2 linked regions of the Aliamphritea hakodatensis genome follow. Each later gene encodes a partner of the first gene's protein in a complex. Links are inferred from orthologs where the notes say so. Each region holds a gene or a part of one and is shown in the gene's direction. Other genes may lie near its edges. The genes, in order: uvrD and uvrB.

Region 1 (9,795 bases):
AAGAAAACAGTATTTTTTACATCCTCCATCTCGTCGTACCTTGCAGTTCTTCGTCCTGTAGTTTCTAAATTTTATAACTTCATTCCCGCTATTCATGCCTCATGAAGGCACACTTATATCTTATCTGCAGGATAAAACATCATGTCTAATACAGTTACCGGTACTGTAAAGTGGTTTAACGAAACGAAAGGTTTTGGTTTCATCGAACAGCAGTCTGGCCCGGACGTTTTCGCGCACTTCAGCTCGATCGTCAGCTCAGGCTTTAAAACCCTGACTGAAGGCCAGACCGTTGAATTTACAGTGACTCAGGGTCAGAAAGGTCCACAGGCAGAAAACATCGTCGCAATCTGATTTGCCACGAACCTTTCAGCTCCGGTGCCTGCATTAAGAAATGCCGGCGCCTGAGCCTGAGTACAGTCAGCGTGTAAGTTCCATAACTTAAGTTTCAGGGCCACGCTACCCATTGAATAATGCCCCTGAATAACACACTATTTAAGTAACTCAGCTCACTGAGTACGACCAGCCAGTATGTCTTGCCATTGTTATATCTGATCTGTACCGACACATCATATTTCCAACTTAAAATTGCATTACTTTTGGCTATATATCCTGAGAGACATTTTGATCATGGCCAATTCAAACACTGCAATTTCCCCAACCGACAGTCAGAAGTACAGTCACCCTATTCCTGACCGGGATTTTATTCTCGGCACACTTACACAACACGGTGCTCCGCTTGACCGAAAGCAACTGGCAGCCCTGCTCAGTTTATCCGCAAAGGAAGAACATGAAGCACTGCGCCGCCGCTTACGGGCAATGGAACGTGATGGTCAGGTTAGCTATCACCACCGTAAAGGTTACAGCCCGTTAAGGGATGAAGATCTGATTACCGGCCGGGTGATCGGACACCGCGAAGGCTTCGGCTTTCTGGCAACAGACACTGAGGGTGATGACCTGCTGCTGAGCAAGCAGGATATGCTGAAACTGTTCGACGGGGACCTGGCACAGGTTCGCATCACAGGCACAGACCACCGCGGGCGACAAAAAGCGTCTCTGGTTAAGGTCACTGAACGCAATACCTCCCGGGTCGTCGGACAACTGAAAATGGAAAACGGCGGTTACTTCATCAGGCCTGAAAACGGCCGTATCGCCCACGAAATTGATATCGACGAAAACCAGCTGCTGGGCGCTAAAACAGGCCAGTACGTGGTTGTCACTATTACCGATTACCCCTGCAATCAGTACAACGCATATGGCAGGGTGACTGAAGTACTGGGTGATGCGATGGCGCCGGGAATGGAAATCGAAATTGCAATTCGCGAGCACGACATTCCTTTTGAATGGCCGGAAGCCGTTTTGCAGGCGGCACGATCACTGGGCGATACCGTGGCGGAAGCCGACAAACAGCATCGCGCCGACCTGAGGGCTCTGCCCTTTGTAACGATCGATGGCGAAGATGCCAGAGATTTTGACGACGCGGTTTATTGCGAATCACAGTCCGGTGGCAGCTGGAAACTCTGGGTTGCCATTGCGGATGTCTCACACTATGTCACCCCGGACAGCGTCCTGGATCAGGAAGCCGGAAAGCGTGGCACCTCTGTGTACTTCCCGGGCCATGTCGTTCCGATGCTGCCAGAAGCACTGTCCAACGGGCTGTGCTCCCTGAATCCGAACGCCGACCGTCTGGTACTGGCGTGTGAAATGAATATCAGCGCCCGGGGCGTGATGACCGGCTATCAGTTTTCAGAAGCGATCATTCACTCCCACGCAAGGCTGACCTATAACCAGGTCAACGCCCTGTTAACCGCACCGGCATCAGGGCTGGGCCGGCGTATGCGTGACAAACACGCTGCGCTGTTACCCCATATACAGGCGCTACACCAACTCTACGGCGCCCTGAAGCAGGCACGGGATACACGTGGCGCAATCGACTTTGACACCCAGGAAGTAACATTCCGGTTCAACACTGATCGCAAGGTAGACCAGATTCTTCCGGTCCGGCGCAACGACGCCCACAAACTGATCGAAGAATGTATGTTATGTGCAAACGTTGCCACCGCACGCTTTCTGGAAAAAACACAGCTGCCCGCCCTTTACCGCAACCATCACGGTCCGCAGGAGAAGAAGCTTAAAAATTTAAGAAGCTTCCTCACGGATAAAGGCCTGACACTGGCCGGCGGCAACAAACCAACCCCGGCTCACTATGACCACCTGCTCAGCAGCCTTGAAGCGCGCCCGGATGCCGGCGCCGTTCAGTCGATGATGTTACGGTCACTCAGCCAGGCAGAATACAGCGCCGACAACAACGGTCATTTCGGCTTAGCTTACCCGGCTTATGCGCACTTCACTTCACCGATCCGTCGCTATCCTGATCTGCTGGTACACCGGGCAATCCGCTCAGTGATCCGCCGGCAGGAAAGCGGCGGCACAATGCGCCGGGCCCTGAAGCGGCTAACCGGCATCGGCAGTGATCCTGTTCACCGGGTAAAAAGTGCTGAGCCACTGGACCCGTCAGTCAGCTATCCGTACAGCAAAGAAAGCATGCACACGCTGGCAGCGAACTGCTCACAACAATCCCGCCGGGCAGACAAAGCCAGCTGGGACGTCGATGCCTGGCTTAAATGTGACTACATGAAAGACACTACCGGTACGGCCTTTACCGGCACGGTTACCACGGTGACAGCGTTTGGCTTATTCATCGAACTGGATGATATAAAAATCGAAGGCCTGGTACATATCAGTACACTCAACACCGATTTTTATCATTTTGACGAGACCAGGCAACGCCTGACAGGTGAACGGAATCACAACCACTATTCAATTGGCGACACTGTTCAGGTCACCGTAGCCCGTGTGGATATGGAGCAGAAAAAAATCGAGTTCCAGATAACCGATATGCGCGCTGAACCCCGTCGCAGGAAGAGCAGAAAACGGTAACAGAACGCCTGTTACTCAAGAGTGCCCCCCGACGCCGGGGCGGCACGTCTGAAACCCTGCGCGCCAGCCCGGCAAAAACGCTTAACGGCCCTCTCTCCGACTCATCCCTCACTGACAACTGCCCCCCTTTAGCAGCACATAAACGTATTGCTTATCTCCCCGGTGGTCAAACGCCCGGCGCTGCAAAAATGAACAAAAAATGAATAAAACCGTCATTTCTAAATACATGACGCGCCCGTCTGAAACATTGATCTGCATCAATTTTTTACCCATCCAACAAAATTTAAACGCCAGAAAATTCAAACAAAAAAACCTTTTAGGAATTATTCCTATATCTTCTGACACGCAAATCTCAATAATTAAATAACAAGGGCAGGATGCCCCGGTGATCAGGACGATTACCCACTGAAAGGAAGCACAAAGACCTGTCTGGTGCAGGGACAGCACCGGTTAAGACAGATCAGCCGGAGTAAAGGACACTCCGGAAATATCTGCCAGAGCAGACAAAAGGCTAAGGAAGCCGACAACTGCAGGATGCAGAAATCAAACAAACACTGTTATTTAAATAAGAGTTGTTTACATGAGCAGGAAGCTCGGAGCCCGAAACAGTCAGGCGAACAGGATGATCACCTGCTGAAGGGAACACCGTGATCTGTCAGGCACACGGAAAGCGCCACTCAATGACAGATCCGGCCGGAGTAAAGGACATTCCGGTCATCAGCTCAGGCAGAAAAGAGGCCATGGAGGCCAGCGGTTGCAGGAAGCAGCCTTAATGAACCAGGGACGTGTTCACGGCAAACAGGACGTTACCGTTAAACAGGGAAGATCAGGCTGCAGGGATAAGCAGCACAGGGTCAGCAGGAGCACCGACCACCCCGCAAGGCTCATGATGAACCACCGGGATTCAGGGACGCACTTTTAAGCAAAGGGAATAGCACTGGCCAACGGCCGGAAATCTGTAAGGCAGGTAAAGGAGGCAAAGCCGGACAGACTACATTTCAAGAAAGCATTCAGTGACGATTGAATGCTTTTTTTCTTTCTGCCTTTCTTTTGTACCGGCTGTTCAGATAACACTCGCACCCGTTCATGGGTCTGCTATAATCCGCTACTGATTATTTATACAGCAAATTCTGCATCAGCACAGACCCGGGCACTTATGGACGTATCTCACCTGCTTGACTCACTCAACGAAGCGCAGCGCGACGCAGTTTCCGCGCCACTTGGTAACCTGCTGGTTCTGGCCGGTGCAGGCTCAGGCAAAACCCGGGTACTGGTTCACCGGATCGCCTGGCTGATTCAGACAGAAGGCCTGTCACCCTATTCGATTATGGCGGTGACCTTTACCAACAAAGCAGCCAAAGAAATGCGCGGCCGGATCGAAGAACTGATGGGCCTGAACCCCAGTGGTATGTGGGTAGGCACCTTCCACGGACTGGCGCACCGGATTCTGCGGGCACACTGGCGCGATGCGGGCCTGACTGAAAACTTCCAGATCATGGACTCTGACGATCAGTTACGCCTGGTCAAACGGCTCAGCAAAGAAATGAATCTGGATGACAGCCGCTGGCCGGCCAAGCAGTTCCAGTGGTACATCAACGCTCAGAAAGATGATGGCCTGCGCGCCGCCCATATTGACCCCGGCGGTGATCCCTATGCGCAGATGATGGTCACCATGTACAGCGCCTATGAAGAAGCCTGTGAACGTGGCGGCATGGTGGACTTTGGTGAACTGATCCTGCGGTCACTGGAATTACTGCGTGACCGCAACCCTTCCCTGCTGAAGCACTATCAGGACCGCTTCCGCTATATTCTGGTGGACGAATTTCAGGACACCAACACCATCCAGTATGCCTGGCTGAAACTGCTGTGCAGCGAAATGGACCCGCGCCAGCCCCAGCCGGAAAAACTGATGGCCGTCGGCGATGACGACCAATCCATTTACGGCTGGCGTGGCGCTAAAATCGAGAATATCCAGCGCTTTAAAGACGACTACAACGACACGACCGTAGTGCGTCTGGAACAGAACTACCGTTCCACCCGGAATATCCTCAGCGCTGCCAACGCCGTTATCGTCAATAACCAGGGACGTCTGGGTAAAGAACTGTGGACCGAGGGCACCGATGGCGAACCCATCTCCGTTTACGCCGCCTTCAATGAGCAGGACGAGTCACGCTTCATCGTCGATCAGATTGAAAGCTGGGTGCGGGACGGCAACCTGCGCAATGAATCAGCCATTCTGTACCGCTCCAATGCCCAGTCACGGGTGCTTGAGGAAGCTCTGATCCGTGCTGGTATGCCATACCGTATCTACGGGGGCCAGCGTTTCTATGACCGGCTCGAAATCAAAAACGCCCTTGCCTACATGCGCCTGCTGGGCAACCGTGAAGATGACACCGCCATGGAGCGGGTCATTAACGTGCCTACACGGGGTATTGGCGGCAAAACCATTGAAGAAGTCCGTCTGCACGCCCGGACAGAAGGCGTCTCCATGTGGCGTGCTGCCAATGAAGTGGTGGAACTTAATAAACTCTCTGCCCGGGCTGCCAACGCCCTGCAGGCCTTTATTGATCTGATCAACGACCTTGACCAGAACACCCAGCATGCCGAACTGAACGAACAGACAGAACACGTAGTGCAGTATTCCGGTCTGATTGAGCATCACCTGAAAGAAAAGGGTGAGAAAGGACAGGCGCGGGTCGAAAACCTTGAAGAACTGGTCAGCGCAGCGCGTCAGTACCTTTCCACCTGGGAACCTGATAAAGAAGAAAACGTTAACGCCACGCCGTTATCTGCCTTCCTTGACCAGGCCGCTCTGGATGCCGGTGATACCCAGGCTGATGAACATCAGGACAGCGTACAGCTGATGACCCTTCACTCCGCAAAGGGCCTGGAGTTTCCGCTGGTGTTTCTGGCAGGTATGGAAGAAGGCCTGTTCCCGCACAATATGTCAATTGAAGAACCCGGCCGCCTGGAAGAAGAACGCCGGCTTTGCTACGTCGGCATTACCCGGGCCATGCAGCAGCTGTATCTGACATACGCGGAATCCCGCCGCTTGCACGGCAACGAAACCTTTAACCGCCCGTCCCGTTTCATCCGCGAGATCCCGGAAGAACATCTGCAGGAAGTGCGCCTGAATGCCAGCATTCGCCGCCCGGTGACAGCTCAGCGGGCACCGCAGCAACCCTCATATGCGCAGGCACAGGCCGGTCAGGATGTACCGTCCATCGTACTTGGCCAGCGGGTTTCCCATCCGATCTTCGGTGACGGCGTGGTCGTTAATTATGAAGGCCAGGGGCCAAAAGCCCGGGTCCAGATTAACTTCGACTACGAAGGCACAAAATGGCTGGTTGTCGGTTACGCCAATCTGCAACCTCTCTGATCAGCCCCTGACAGCCGGCACATCTGCCGGCTGTTTTATACACATTTTCCCTTATCAGCCATTAGTCGTAGTTTTTTTGCCTTAACCCCTTTCTTTTCTGTGGTTAATCAGGCAAAAATATATGTACTGAAACTGAATGACGGCAAAGGGAACATGGCCTTAATATTCCGTGAATATGCATATCCAACCACCATACTGGCCGGCTTCCACTGGTCGGTCCTGCTGTGCATCTACAGCATACTGGTATGCCCCTTTTTGGCCGGAATGCCTGCCCATACTCTGCTGAGCCTCTATGCTACTTCCGTGATACTGACCGCCCTCTGTATTCAGTCAGCCCAAAACCGCACAGCCCCTGATACCGCAGAGACATCTCCTGCAACGTCTTTCTGTATTCAGATACTTATCTGGACCATGCTCGGCTGCGCCATTGCTACATTTAATGCCCTGACGTTTGACTTTCCACCCGGCAGCGCCGAAAAAGTGATCATCGGTTTTGGTTTTCTGGGCATTTATAACGCCGTCAGCTGCCTGCTCCGGCAACAACACAAACAACTTAAGCCACGGCAGCTTCAGGCGTTACATTTCTGGCTACGCTATGGTGTCATTACGCTGCCGGTGGTCATTGCGGTCATGACGATATGGATCATCAATGTCCAGCTTGCAACCTACTGGGCTGACTACCCGTTACCGGCCAGATCCCCGGAACAGATCGTGCTGGCCAGCACCCTGTTTATGCTACTGATCGCCATCCTGATCAGCCAGAACCTGCTGCGCAGCGGTTTCAGAATACTCAACAGCCAGGCCCGCCAGCTGTTACTCAGCATCGACCGCCGCGCCAATACACTGAATCCGTCACACCACTGTGAGTTTAAAAGCGTACGTCAGCCTGACATTCAAATACTCAACAACCCTGCATATCAGCAAAAAATTATTCATCGCCTGAGAGCACTGAAATATCTGGACCCGGTCACCGGCACCCACAACGCCCGCTTCATCAAAGACTTTCTCAACAACCGCCACCAGCAGGAGCCTGATCTGCAACTGCACCTTTTATTGATTGAAATCAAAGAGCAACCCGCAGAAAACGTCCTACACTACAGGGACGATTCTGATGTAATACAGGCAAAAGCTGCCCAGCGCATTCATCAGTTTCTGATGGCTGAAGATATTCTGGCCAGGCTGGATAACAACTGTTTTGCAGTGATTCCTGCCAACCCGGAACGCCTGGATGAAAGCCACTTTATCCGCTGCCTGAAACAAAATTTGCAACAGCAGCCACTGATACTGAACAACCGTTCAGCTTACGTTAAGTGCAAAATCCGTAGGCAAAGCTTCCTTATGCACAGTGCTAATGCTGGGGTTGACTACGCCTTTCATCATTAAAAACGCACTGTAATCCCCATTTTATGTACATTTAAAAATCGTTTTAATTTTTAAACAAAACATAGATTTCCCATACGGTAAAAACCCACCCACTGTTTAAGTAATTTTTAAAACAAGTGTTTTCCACCGAAAATACCGGGGTTTTCCCTGCACGTGGGTTTCTTTCTTCAGAAACCACGGTGTAAGGTGGTCTGGCTGTTTCAAACAAGTTCCCCCAGCCGAATAATTTGAGGAGTATATTCGTGTTTTCCTCCCTACGTATTTCATCACGAATTTATCTGTTTGCCGGTATACAGTTACTGCTGTTACTGATATTGGGCGGTGTCGCCCTGACACAAATGCAGAAAATCGGTATCGAACTGATCGATATCGCCGAAGAAGACATCCCGATTACCAACGGGCTTACCCACATTACTGAGTATCAGCTTGAGCAGGCAATCATGTTCGAGCGGTCACTGGCGCAGGGCCTGGCCATGGCCAGCGGAATCGATCAGAAAGCCGAACTGCAGAAATCTGTGAGCACATTCAGCAAACTGGCTAATAAAGCCGAGAAAGAGTTTGTTGAACTCGAACACATGATTGAAAACGCCATTCAGAACACCCATTCTGAAAAAGCCCGGCAGAAGTTCACCACTCTGCTGGCAGCCCTGAAAAAAGTCGATGCTGAACATCTTCAGTATGACAAGGCCGCCAAGAAAATACTCAAGGAAGTATCTAACGGTGATGCCGTAGCCGCTTTCAGCAAAGCTGAGAGTATCATTGCACTGGAAGAGAAGATCGACCATGCACTGATTGCAATGCTGGAAGATGTACAGCAATTCACGCTCAATGCAGCGCTTCAGGCCGAGCATGACGAAATTGTTGGTCAGAAACTGATCACAGCTATTTTTATCGCCAGTATCGTGATTGCCGTGGTTATCTCTGTATTGATCAGCCGCTCGATTGTCTCCCCAATCATCAATATGCGTGATCGCCTTCGTGCGCTGTCAGAAGCCGATGCAGACCTGAGCATTGAATTACCCGTGCGCAACACTGAAACCGGTGAAGCAGCCGCCGCATTCAACAAGCTGATGGCGAAGTTACGCGGCATGGTTATCACAATTTCCGATACCTCTAATGAGCTGTGCGAGCATTCCCGTGCCACCATTGAAGTGATGGCCAATGCCCGGAGCAGCATCGAAAGCCAACAGCAGCAAACCGAACTGGTAGCCACTGCGGTAGAAGAAATGGCCGCCTCTATTCAGGAAGTATCCGGCAGTACTAACCGTGCCGCTGAGCTGGGTGAAATCGTTAAAGAAAAAGTTGCCGCCGGTATGCATGTCGCACAGGAAAGCCAGACCATTATTCAGCGTCTGAGTGACAACGTTGCAACGGCTGCCACAGACATTCAGTCTCTGGCCACTGAAACCGACCGCATTGGCGAAGTACTCGGCAGCATCCGGGGAATCGCCGAACAGACTAACCTGCTGGCACTTAACGCTGCCATTGAAGCCGCGCGGGCCGGTGAGTCAGGCCGGGGCTTTGCGGTTGTTGCCGACGAAGTAAGGGCGCTGGCACAGCGTACCCAAACCTCTACGCAGGATATTCAGTCTCTGCTGGAACGCCTGCAACAGGAAGTGGCCAGTGCAGTTGCGACCATGCAGACGGGCCAGGAAAATGCTGATATCTGCCTGACCAAAGCATCTGAAACCGCCAGCTCGCTGGATGAGGCCACCAGCGCCGTGCTGGATATTGCCGCACTGAATACTCAGATCGCAACGGCAACCGATGAACAGACAACCGTGGTTCAGGAAGTGAACCAGAATCTGCATGTCATTTCTGAAAGCTCTTACGAAACCACTGAAGGTGCCCGGGCAACCACTAAAGCCAGCCAGGAAATCACTGAAGAACTGATCGAACTGCACAGCTTTGTGAACCAGCTGAAAACCTGACCGGTTATCTGCAGGCATAAAAAAAGGGCTTCTTTATGAAGCCCTTTTTTATGTATAACGCTGTACTCAGCGACCGAAGTCCAGTGCCCGGATATGGCCGTGGCCATCAATCGCCACCTGTACACACTCAGTCTCGCTAACCTTGCGCATTTCACGGGTATCCGG
Region 2 (9,741 bases), 2.1 Mb from region 1 along the record:
TATACCGGCACAGACCACCGGCCAACTGATGAACAGCAACTGCAGCTGGCGGAACAGGCGCTGCGCCGCTGTTATTGCCCCGAAGGGTACATGCGCCAGTTACTGGCGATTCTCTGTCACTCTGATTTACGGGAAGCTAACCGGTCGATAACGGCACCGGCACTGGTGCTTCACGGTTCAGCAGATCCGATTTTTCCGGTAGCCTGCGGACAAAGTATTGCCGACAGCATCGGCGGCGCCCGTCTGGAAGTGCTGACCGGCTGGGGGCATGACTTACCGGACAGCATGCATGACTGGTTTATCAGCCGGCTGGCAGGGTTGCTGCAGGGGAGTGATGCCGGTGTTGCCTGTTCGGCTGGTTAACCGGCTGAAGTCAGCTTTTGCCGTGCTGGTGATTCTTTTAACCGGGGTTTTAATGCTTGGTTCACCGGAAGGTGATGGGTTCCCGCTGGCGGATCTGGTTCTGGCGATCACCGGACTTCTTCTCAGCGGCACCGTTGCGGTATCGGTGAAGGTAGCCTCGCTGCATACCCTGGCGGTCGCGTTGGCCAGAGTGTCGGGCATTCTGTCGGTCTTTGCGCTGATCCTGCTGATCGCCGCCGGTACTCTCGGCGGTGGCTTCAACCTGTCGTCTGAGAACGCCGGTACGGCTGTTTTACTGGTGCTGCTGTCGCTGACAGGATTATCGGCGTTACTCTGGCCACACCGGCAGGGAAGTGCTGCCGGTTCCTGATAGTGTTGGGTTTTACTTGCCCCAGCGGCGTACCCGGCCCACATCCAGGTGAACAAAGTCACTGCGGGTATAGAGGCCAACGCCACCGCCTTTAACCGCCAGTGCCGCTTTGTGGATGTCTTTTACATCAACCCCAGGGATCCGGATATCGATGGCTTTGCCCTGCATGTGCAGGCTCTTCTTAGCGACTTTGCTGCTGTTCTTGCGTAATTTTTCGTTGGTTGCCGGTGAGCGGTAAGCAGAAATTACATGGAAGGGTTTCTGGGTTCCCAGTGCGGTCCGTACGTCGTACAGCAAGTTCAGCAGGTCCGGGTTCATGGTATAGACCTCACCGTTATGATGATCCCGTAAAAGATAGTTCACATCGGACATTTCGGTGGCGACAAACTGATTGTCACTGAAAAAGGTAGTCGACAGGGATTCACCGGTATGCAGGTGTAAAAAATCCAGTTGCTTTTCTGCATGAGAAGCCAGTGGCATACCCTGAGCGGATGCCAGGGGGATTTGCATCTGGTTGATCTGCGAAAAGGCGTTAGGGGCCAGAGACAGGCCGGTGAAACCGCTGAGGGTGCGCAGAAATTTTCTGCGGCTGTGAAACTGTTTAGACATAGTGTGCGTGAGGTACTGAGGGTCAACGAATACTACCAGGGCGGCCGCATTGGCCGCCCTGAATCATGGCTGGGGATTATGCCCGAAAGCGTCTCTGCTGTACATAAAATGATCACTAATTATGTGCTTCAGGTGATGGTGATATGTCTGCCTGCGCGGTCTCCAGTACCGGTTGGGCAGCACTTTTATTTATGATTTCAGCCAGTTGCTGCTGATGTTCCTGAATTTGCCAGCGATCACGTTTATACAGATCTTCGCGAAAATTTAACGTGCCCCGGGGGCCGATCCAGGCCGTCCAGTAGGTGACATGCAAATTGACCGGTTGCTGAAGCGGCAATGTTTCGGTTTGGGAGTGGTCGAGTATGGGGTCCAGAGACACTGTTTCCTGCTCACTCAGTGCCAGCAGAGTGTCAGCCAGTTGCCGTGCTCTGGCCACCCGGATACAGCCGGAACTGAATGCCCGGCGGTGTTCGTCGAACAGCCGCGGTGCAGAGGTGTCATGCAGGTAAATGGCGTACTGGCTACGGGAGACAAACTTAATTCGCCCCAGAGTATTTCCGGCACCGGGTGGCTCCCAGAGGCGCTGAAACTCATCGCCCTGATACATTTTGTTCAGATCTATATTTTCTTCAGGAACCGGGGTGGATGAGTGCCAGCCCGACAGTACCTGCAGGTTTTTCCGTGCCAGATAGCCAGGGTCAGCCTGCCAGCGGGGCAGAATATCTTTGAAGGCAATGCTGCGGGGCACGTTCCAGGAGGGGTTAATTACAAGTGCCTGGATGTGGGTGTCGAAAACCGGGGTTTTACGGGTCTTTCTGCCGACGATGGTTTTCATCTCCAGGAGGAGTTGCTGTTGGTCATATAAACGCAGACGAAATTCCGGAATATTCACCTGAATAAACCGGTTACTGATTTTCTCAGCAAACTGGTTCTGGCGATGAATATTCAGCGCCAGTTGCTGGATACGGTGAGCCGGTGACATGTTCAGCGCTTTGCGGCTTTGCGGGCCAAGAATGCCATCCACTTTAATGCCGTGGCGCTGCTGAAAATGCATGAGAGCCTGTTCCAGATTACCGTCGAAATACTCAAGACTGCCGTCGGTTTCCGGGTCGGTATACGGCGCGGAGAGGTCGCCCAGCAGTAACAGCTGGTGGCGCATAACTGCCAGATCCGGATGGCTGTCTTCCAGTCGTAGCAGCTTGTTGGTTTTCCGCAGGGTAGGCCAGGGCAATGTGCTCAGGGTCTGATAAAAACCGATGGCCTGTTGCAGGTTTTTAAAATCGTAGGGTTTGGTATCCAGAGGTGTAATGACAGGTCGGTTTGCAGAGGCCGTTGCTGATAAGCAGAGCAGCAGGAAGAAGACGAGAGCGTGCAAGGAGAGCTGGGGAAGTGCTGGCTGGCTGATCGTTCGGCAAAACATGACATACTCCTCCCTGGGGGTGAAGCCGGTCAGCGACTGTCGGGGGTAAGGCCTGCAATGCCTGATCGTTATGTTGCTGTCAGTCGTCTGTTATTACGGTGGCTCCCACAGGTTTACTGCATAGTGGCGAGCAGCTGAGATGTTCCCGGGTCTTGCTGCGGTCTTGCTATGTAGCGGCTAAAAACACTTTTCAAATAAAAGCAGGTAAGGGTAAGTACAGTCCGGGTTTGGGTGTTCTTCAAGTTATTTTCTGAGCGGATATGAAAATGAAACGGCTGTTTTGTGGTGTTTTTGTGGTTGAGATATAGCTGACAGGCAATAAAAAACCGGGCAGTTGCCCGGTTTTCTTTTAACGGTAAAATCAGCCCTGCAGGGCTTTCTTGATACGGTTGATTGCGTCGTCCAGTACTTCCATAGATGTAGCGAAAGACAGACGCATGTTGCCCGGCGCACCGAAAGCAGAGCCCGGTACCAGTGCAACACCGGCTTCCTGCAACAGGAATTCAGCCAGCGCGATGTCATCAGCAAAACGGTCATCATTGTCGATGATGGCGTGGAAGCTTGGGAAAGCGTAGAAGGTGCCATCAACATCCAGACAGTCAACGCCTTCGATTTCGTTCAGTTTGTTTACAACGAAGTCACGGCGCGCCTGGAACGCAACCAGCATTTCGTTGACACATTCCAGGCCGCCTTCCAGTGCCGCTTCAGCCGCGACCTGAGAGATAGAGGTTGGGTTAGAAGTGCTCTGGGACTGGATCTTTTTCATCGCACCGATGAGCTTCGCAGGACCTGCTGCGTAACCGATACGCCAGCCTGTCATGGAGTAAGCCTTGGATACACCGTTCAGTACGATGGTACGGTCATACAGTTCAGGACAGGCATTCAGGATGTTCACGAATGGCTTGTCGTCGAACATGATGTGTTCGTACATGTCATCGCTGGCCACCATCACGTGAGGGTGCTTCTTCAGCACTTCACCCAGGGCTTTCAGTTCGTCCAGTTCGTAAGCAACGCCGGTCGGGTTAGACGGGCTGTTCAGCACCAGCAGTTTAGTGCGTTCAGTGATGGCTGCTTCCAGCTGTTCCGGCGTGATCTTGAAGCGGGCAGACTGTTCAGTTGTTACGATAACCGGCTTACCTTCACCCATCAGAACCATATCCGGGTAAGACACCCAGTACGGAGCCGGGATGATGACTTCATCACCTGCGTTCAGCAGGGCCATCGACAGGTTAAAGAAACTCTGCTTACCACCACATGAAACCAGAATCTGGTTAGCTTCGTAATCAAAGCCGTTATCACGTTTTAATTTATTAATAATCGCGGTTTTCAGAGCTGGCGTACCGTCAACAGCGGTGTATTTGGTGAAGCCGTTGTTCAGCGCGGTAATTGCTGCGGTTTTAATGTGTTCCGGGGTATCAAAATCAGGTTCGCCGGCACCCAGGCCGATAATGTTCTGACCCGCTGCACGTAATTCGGCAGCACGGTTGGTTACCGCCAGTGTCGGGGAAGGTTTGATACTGTTTACGCGGTCGGAAAGTTGCATATCCAAGCCCATATCCTCTGAAAATGTGGATTTATTCCACGGTCGATTAACCGCACAATCATACCGGAAACCAATGTGAGTAAGCATCCCCCTGAACCGTAAAAAAGCGACATATTTATGAAATAACGCTTTGTTTTTTAAATTCAGGTAACAGATTCGTTTGTCCCTCTTTCGGCCTGCCGGGTATAATCCCCGATTCTCTTATTTTATGCAGCGATACAAGCGAACTCACATTATGAAGCAACGCTTTCAGGTAAAGTCGAATTTCCAGCCCGCCGGTGATCAGCCGGCGGCGATTGAAGGGCTGGTAACGGGTATCAATGCAGGGTTAACTGCGCAGACTTTACTTGGGGTAACCGGCTCAGGGAAAACCTTTACAGTTGCAAATGTGGTTGCTGAGTTGCAGCGGCCAACCATCGTGCTGGCCCATAACAAGACCCTGGCAGCCCAGCTGTACGGTGAGTTCCGGGAGTTTTTCCCGAACAACTCGGTTGAGTACTTCGTGTCTTACTATGATTACTATCAGCCTGAAGCCTACGTGCCGTCCTCGGATACCTTCATCGAGAAAGATGCGTCCATAAACGACCACATTGAACAGATGCGGCTGTCGGCGACCAAAGCATTGCTGGAGCGCGAAGACGCGATCATTGTTGCCACCGTGTCAGCAATTTACGGTCTGGGTGATCCTAAGTCTTATCTTGGCATGATGTTACATCTGGACCGTGGCGATGAGATTGATCAGCGCTTTGTTCTGCGCCGTTTAGCTGAGCTTCAGTACACCCGCAATGATATTGAACTGCACCGGGGTACCTACCGGGTACGGGGGGATGTGATTGACGTTTTCCCGGCAGAATCTGAAAAAGAAGCGGTGCGCATCGAACTGTTTGATGATGAAGTTGAAAACATCAGCTATTTCGACCCGCTGACTGGCGAGGTGCTGCGCAAAGTGCCCCGGGCAACGATTTATCCGAAATCCCACTATGTTACCCCCCGGGAAATACTGGTGGCCGCGGTCGATAAAATTAAAGTAGAGCTGCAAGAACGCCTGAAACAATTGCGCGATCACGACAAGCTGGTGGAAGCGCAACGCCTTGAACAGCGGACCCTCTATGATATGGAAATGATCATGGAGCTGGGCTACTGCTCAGGTATTGAAAACTATTCCCGTTATCTGTCCGGCCGTGACCCGGGTGCTGCACCGCCGACCCTGTTCGATTATCTGCCGGATGATGCGCTGGTGGTGATCGATGAATCCCATGTGACCGTGCCGCAGTTAGGCGCGATGTATAAGGGTGACCGGTCCCGCAAAGAGACACTGGTGGAATATGGCTTCCGCTTGCCGTCTGCGCTGGATAACCGGCCAATGCGGTTCGAGGAATGGGAGTCGATTTCTCCCCAGATGATTTTTGTTTCCGCAACTCCGGGTAAATATGAAGCAGCTAATGCCGGTCAGGTAGTAGAGCAGGTGGTACGCCCCACCGGGCTGCTGGACCCGCTGGTGGAAGTACGACCGGCACAAACCCAGGTCGATAACCTGTTAGGTGAAATCAATAAGGTCGCTGCCAATAAAGAACGGGTAATCGTCACGGTGCTGACCAAGCGGATGGCGGAAGATCTGACCGAGTATCTGGATGAACACGGGGTTCGGGTTCGTTATCTTCATTCCGATATTGATACCGTGGAGCGGGTGGAAATTATCCGTGACCTGCGGATTGGTGAGTTCGATGTACTGGTGGGGATTAACCTGTTACGTGAAGGCATTGATATGCCGGAAGTAGGCTTGGTGGCGATTCTGGATGCGGATAAAGAAGGCTTCCTGCGTTCGGAAACGTCAATGATTCAGACCATCGGCCGGGCAGCCCGTAATATCAATGGCCGGGCGATTCTGTATGCGGACCGGGTAACCGGCTCCATGCAGCGGGCGATGGATGAAACCGAACGTCGCCGTGAAAAGCAGATGGAGCATAACGAGAAGCACGGCATTGTGCCCAAAGGCATCAAAAAGTCGGTGGCTGACATTATGGAAGGGGCTTCGTCTATTCCGGGCCGTAAGAGCAGCAAGGCGGCGAAGAAGGTGGCTGAAGCCACTGCAGAATACAATGTTGATCCGGCACAGCTGAGCGGGCCGGAACTGGCGAAAGCCATGAGCAAGCTTGAAGACCAGATGTATGAAGCGGCGAAAAACCTTGAGTTTGAGAAAGCCGCACATTTCCGGGATCAGCTGGAAAAGCTCAAACACAGCGGTTTGTAATAGCGTTCTTCAGGAAAACCCGGCACATGCCGGGTTTTTTGTGCCTGCTGTTTGCCCCCAACACTCCGCTGTCGGCTGTGTCCTGAATGTCTGATTTGTCCGATAAGTCGCATTTGTCTGAAAAGTGTCTATGATAGAGAAGAGTTAAGGAGCCTCTATGCAGACATTTACCAGCGGCCAGATCGCGACTCTGTGCAACGTAAACCCCCGAACGGTGCTGCGCTGGATCACCAGCGGCAAGCTCAAAGCGTTCCGTTTACCCGGGGGAAATCACCGTGTACCTGAAGATGATTTTCTGGCCTTTCTGAACGACAACGGGCTGCCGGTACCGGCTGAGCTACAGCACACAGCCAGTCCGGACGGTGAGTCTTCCATCGCAGAAACGGTGGTTCACAGTGCCCCTAAAGTGTTGATTGTTGATGATGAAAAGGATGTCCGCCGGGCCATTAACCGGGTATTACGGCCGTTACGCTGGGAAGTACATGAAGCGGCTGACGGATTTCAGGCAGGCAGTCTGATGCTGCAGGAAAGGCCGGATCTGGTGTTGCTGGACCTGAGTATGCCGGGGCTGGATGGCTACGAAGTGATTCGCTATATACGGGGCAACCGGCAAATCTGTGACTGCAGGATTCTGGTGATTTCTGCACTGCCGTCGGCGGCGCTGAAAAAGGCGCTGGATTGCGGTGCCGATGAAGTGCTGGCCAAACCGTTCGACAACCGGAGGCTGCGTGAACTGGCGCAACATCTGGTGATGAATTCAAACCGTAAGGAAGCATAAGCGCCTGAATACGTTCGCCTTCTGAATAGGGAGTAACCGATATGCAGCTACGTCTGATCATTTTTCTGATGGTGTGTGTGCTGGCCTGGCCGGTGTTTGCCCGGGATAAGCTGATGCGGCTGTATATTGATGCAGATAACAGCATTTCGCGGCAGGCAACAGAATCGATTTACCGGGGCATGTATACCGCACTGAAGGAACGTGATTTTCAGATAGAAGGATACCGGTTTGAAATTGTTATCCGTGATCACCGGGGCAACTCTTCCCGAAGTAAGGCGAACCTGGAAGCCTTCCTGAAGGATGACCGTGGCTTGCTGATATTCAGCGGTTTGCATTCGCCACCGCTGCTGGCCAATCAGTCATTCATCAACCGGCAAAAAATTCTTCTGCTTGATCCATGGGCAGCCGCGGCCCCTATTACCCGCAGTAAAGAGGCGGAAAACTGGATTTACAGGTTGTCGGTTGATGACAGTAAGGCCGGTGAATTTATCACGGCCCAGGCGGTCGACAGGGAAGGCTTCAGCAGGCCCTATCTGTTACTTGAGAATACTGGCTGGGGCCGCTCAAACGAAAATAATATGCTCAGTGCGCTGGCGGAAAGAGGGCTGGAGGTAGCCGGCGTTAGCTGGTTTAACTGGTCGCTGGGACAATACAATGCCAGAAGTATCCTGCGTCAGGCCAGAGACTCCGGCGCTGATGTGATTTTTCTGGTCGCCAATGCGCCTGAAGGGAAGGTGCTGCTGCAGGCGATGGCGGACGATCCTTCCCTGAGACTGCCTGTACGCAGCCACTGGGGGATTACCGGTGGGGATTTCGCCTTGGATGTGTCCGCTGAAATCCGCCGGCAGACAGACCTTAAATTTATCCAGACCCGTTTTTCATTTCTGGAACTGCCCCGTACGCCGCTGGCTGAACAGGTGTTACAACAAGCCCGTGACAATTTTTCCGATGTGATCAGCGCCAGTGATATTAAGGCCCCGGCTGGGTTTATTCATGCCTATGATCTGACCAGACTGATGATTGCCGCGATTGAGCAGGCAGGCCTGAGTGGAGATGTAGTGGCAGACCGGGCGGGTATCCGTGCGGCACTTAACCGGCTGCAGCAGCCAGTTGAAGGGCTGATTAAAACCTACCGGCAGCCCTTTTCTGTATTCACCCCGCAACAGCCGGATGCCCATGAGGCGCTCGGCCCTCAGGATTTGCGTATGGCCCGTTATAACGGGCAGGGGAATATTATTCTGGAGTCTGAATAAATATGTCTGTCCGGCAAGCGCCTGAGCGCAAAACACGTAAACCCAGTATTGCCAGAGGGGTTGCCCGCCTGACTGCCCTGAGTATTGCTGTCATGGGGGTTCTGGTAGTCGTCCTGGTCGGTCTGCGGATTAACGGTGTCATGCAGGAATTGCGGCAGGAGCATCTGCGCCATGAAAGTCAGACGCTGGTGGCAGAGTTCGAGCGCTTTCTTGCTAACCAGTTAATTGTTCTGCGGGATCATGCCGCTTTTCCGGTGATGCGTCAGGGGGTATTGCAGCCTGAGCAGATGCGTGGCTACGTCAGTGATTTTATGCAAAATCTGTCGGTGATCGGCCGCCGTTATAAAGAAACCCTGGTGGATTTTCAGGGCCTGACGGTCTATTCAACCCGGCCGGAGCTGGAAGCGGATTACAGCCATGCCCCATGGATGCAGAAGGTGATCAGTGGTGAAGTATCTGAACTGATTATGCTGCATGCCATCCGGGGAGAATATTACTGGTGCATTGTTATTCCGGTGGAATATCAGGGGTTTGCAGAAGGGGCACTGATTACAGAAATTCCCCTGAGTGCAATGAGCAATGATTATCAGCTTAATGAACGTCTCAGCGATATGTATATTCGCCTGCTGCAGGGCGATCAGGAAGTTGCGCATTATGGCCAGCCACAACCTGACGGGGCGGTGTATCTGGCTGACTGGCCGTCGCAGAATCTGCGTTTTGAGTTTCAGGCAGATGATACCGCATTGCATAATCAGCGCTGGGAAATTCTCTTGCAACTGGTACTGCTGGTGGCATCGGTGGCCATTGTGATGGTGTTGCTGGCTTATCGCTGGGGACAACGGGCGATTGCCCGCCCGATCCTGTATCTGCAGCAGGAAATACGCCGTCTGAGTATCCGTAAAAACAAGGACCCGATTGATGAAGCCAGTGCCTGGCGGGAAGTTCAGGATGTGGCCCGGGGGTTTAACCGGATGTTACGGCGGATCGACCAGCGGGAACAGCAGCTAAAACAGTCAAACCAGGACCTTGCCCGGATGAACCGGCAGCTGCAGCAAAGTCAGGATCAGTTAGTGCATGCAGAAAAAATGGCCAGCCTCGGTACGCTGGCAGCGGGGGTTGCCCATGAAATCAATAATCCTATCGGCTATGTAAAG

Evidence for each region.
Region 2: the proteins of uvrD (region 1) and uvrB are in contact, whole or in part, in a crystal structure (PDB 7EGT), measured with the Thermus thermophilus proteins. The link is inferred for Aliamphritea hakodatensis from one-to-one orthologs. Residues at the interface, in WP_096412145.1 of Thermus thermophilus: His654, Arg656, Phe657, Gln666, Asp668, Glu669, Lys680, Arg681, Leu682, Ser683, Lys685, Tyr686, Ala687; in WP_096411307.1 of Thermus thermophilus: Glu23, Leu25, Arg26, Asp27, Gly28, Glu29, Arg30, Phe31, Arg55, Glu326, Asp327, Phe328, Glu379, Ser382, Gln383, His398, Gly400, Arg401.

Annotation. Positions count from the first base shown.
Region 1 is NZ_AP025281.1:5,065,746-5,075,540, forward strand. The notes cover bases 3,725-6,704. They hold uvrD (DNA helicase II), read left to right. Parts: upstream 3,725-4,093; coding sequence 4,094-6,316; downstream 6,317-6,704. Other genes in these bases: PCI15_RS23020 (GGDEF domain-containing protein), read left to right, coding at 6,470-6,704. In the rest of the region: PCI15_RS23005 (cold-shock protein), read left to right, coding at 142-351; rnr (ribonuclease R), read left to right, coding at 628-2,937; more of PCI15_RS23020, read left to right, coding at 6,705-7,699; PCI15_RS23025 (methyl-accepting chemotaxis protein), read left to right, coding at 7,942-9,630; PCI15_RS23030 (acyl-CoA thioesterase), read right to left, coding at 9,697-9,795. UniProt on the Escherichia coli protein: A helicase with DNA-dependent ATPase activity. Unwinds DNA duplexes with 3'-5' polarity. Translocates on single-stranded DNA with 3'-5' polarity. Initiates unwinding more efficiently from a nicked substrate than double-stranded DNA.
Region 2 is NZ_AP025281.1:2,975,359-2,985,099, reverse strand. The notes cover bases 4,123-7,048. They hold uvrB (excinuclease ABC subunit UvrB), read left to right. Parts: upstream 4,123-4,540; coding sequence 4,541-6,556; downstream 6,557-7,048. Other genes in these bases: PCI15_RS13765 (response regulator), read left to right, coding at 6,714-7,048; PCI15_RS13775 (pyridoxal phosphate-dependent aminotransferase), read right to left, coding at 4,123-4,305. Also shown: PCI15_RS13795 (alpha/beta fold hydrolase), read left to right, coding at 1-363; PCI15_RS13790 (hypothetical protein), read left to right, coding at 290-733; peptidoglycan L,D-endopeptidase MepK, read right to left, coding at 746-1,342; PCI15_RS13780 (L,D-transpeptidase family protein), read right to left, coding at 1,458-2,762; more of PCI15_RS13775, read right to left, coding at 3,124-4,122; more of PCI15_RS13765, read left to right, coding at 7,049-7,334; PCI15_RS13760 (ABC transporter substrate-binding protein), read left to right, coding at 7,376-8,587; PCI15_RS13755 (sensor histidine kinase), read left to right, coding at 8,590-9,741. UniProt on the Escherichia coli protein: The UvrABC repair system catalyzes the recognition and processing of DNA lesions. A damage recognition complex composed of 2 UvrA and 2 UvrB subunits scans DNA for abnormalities.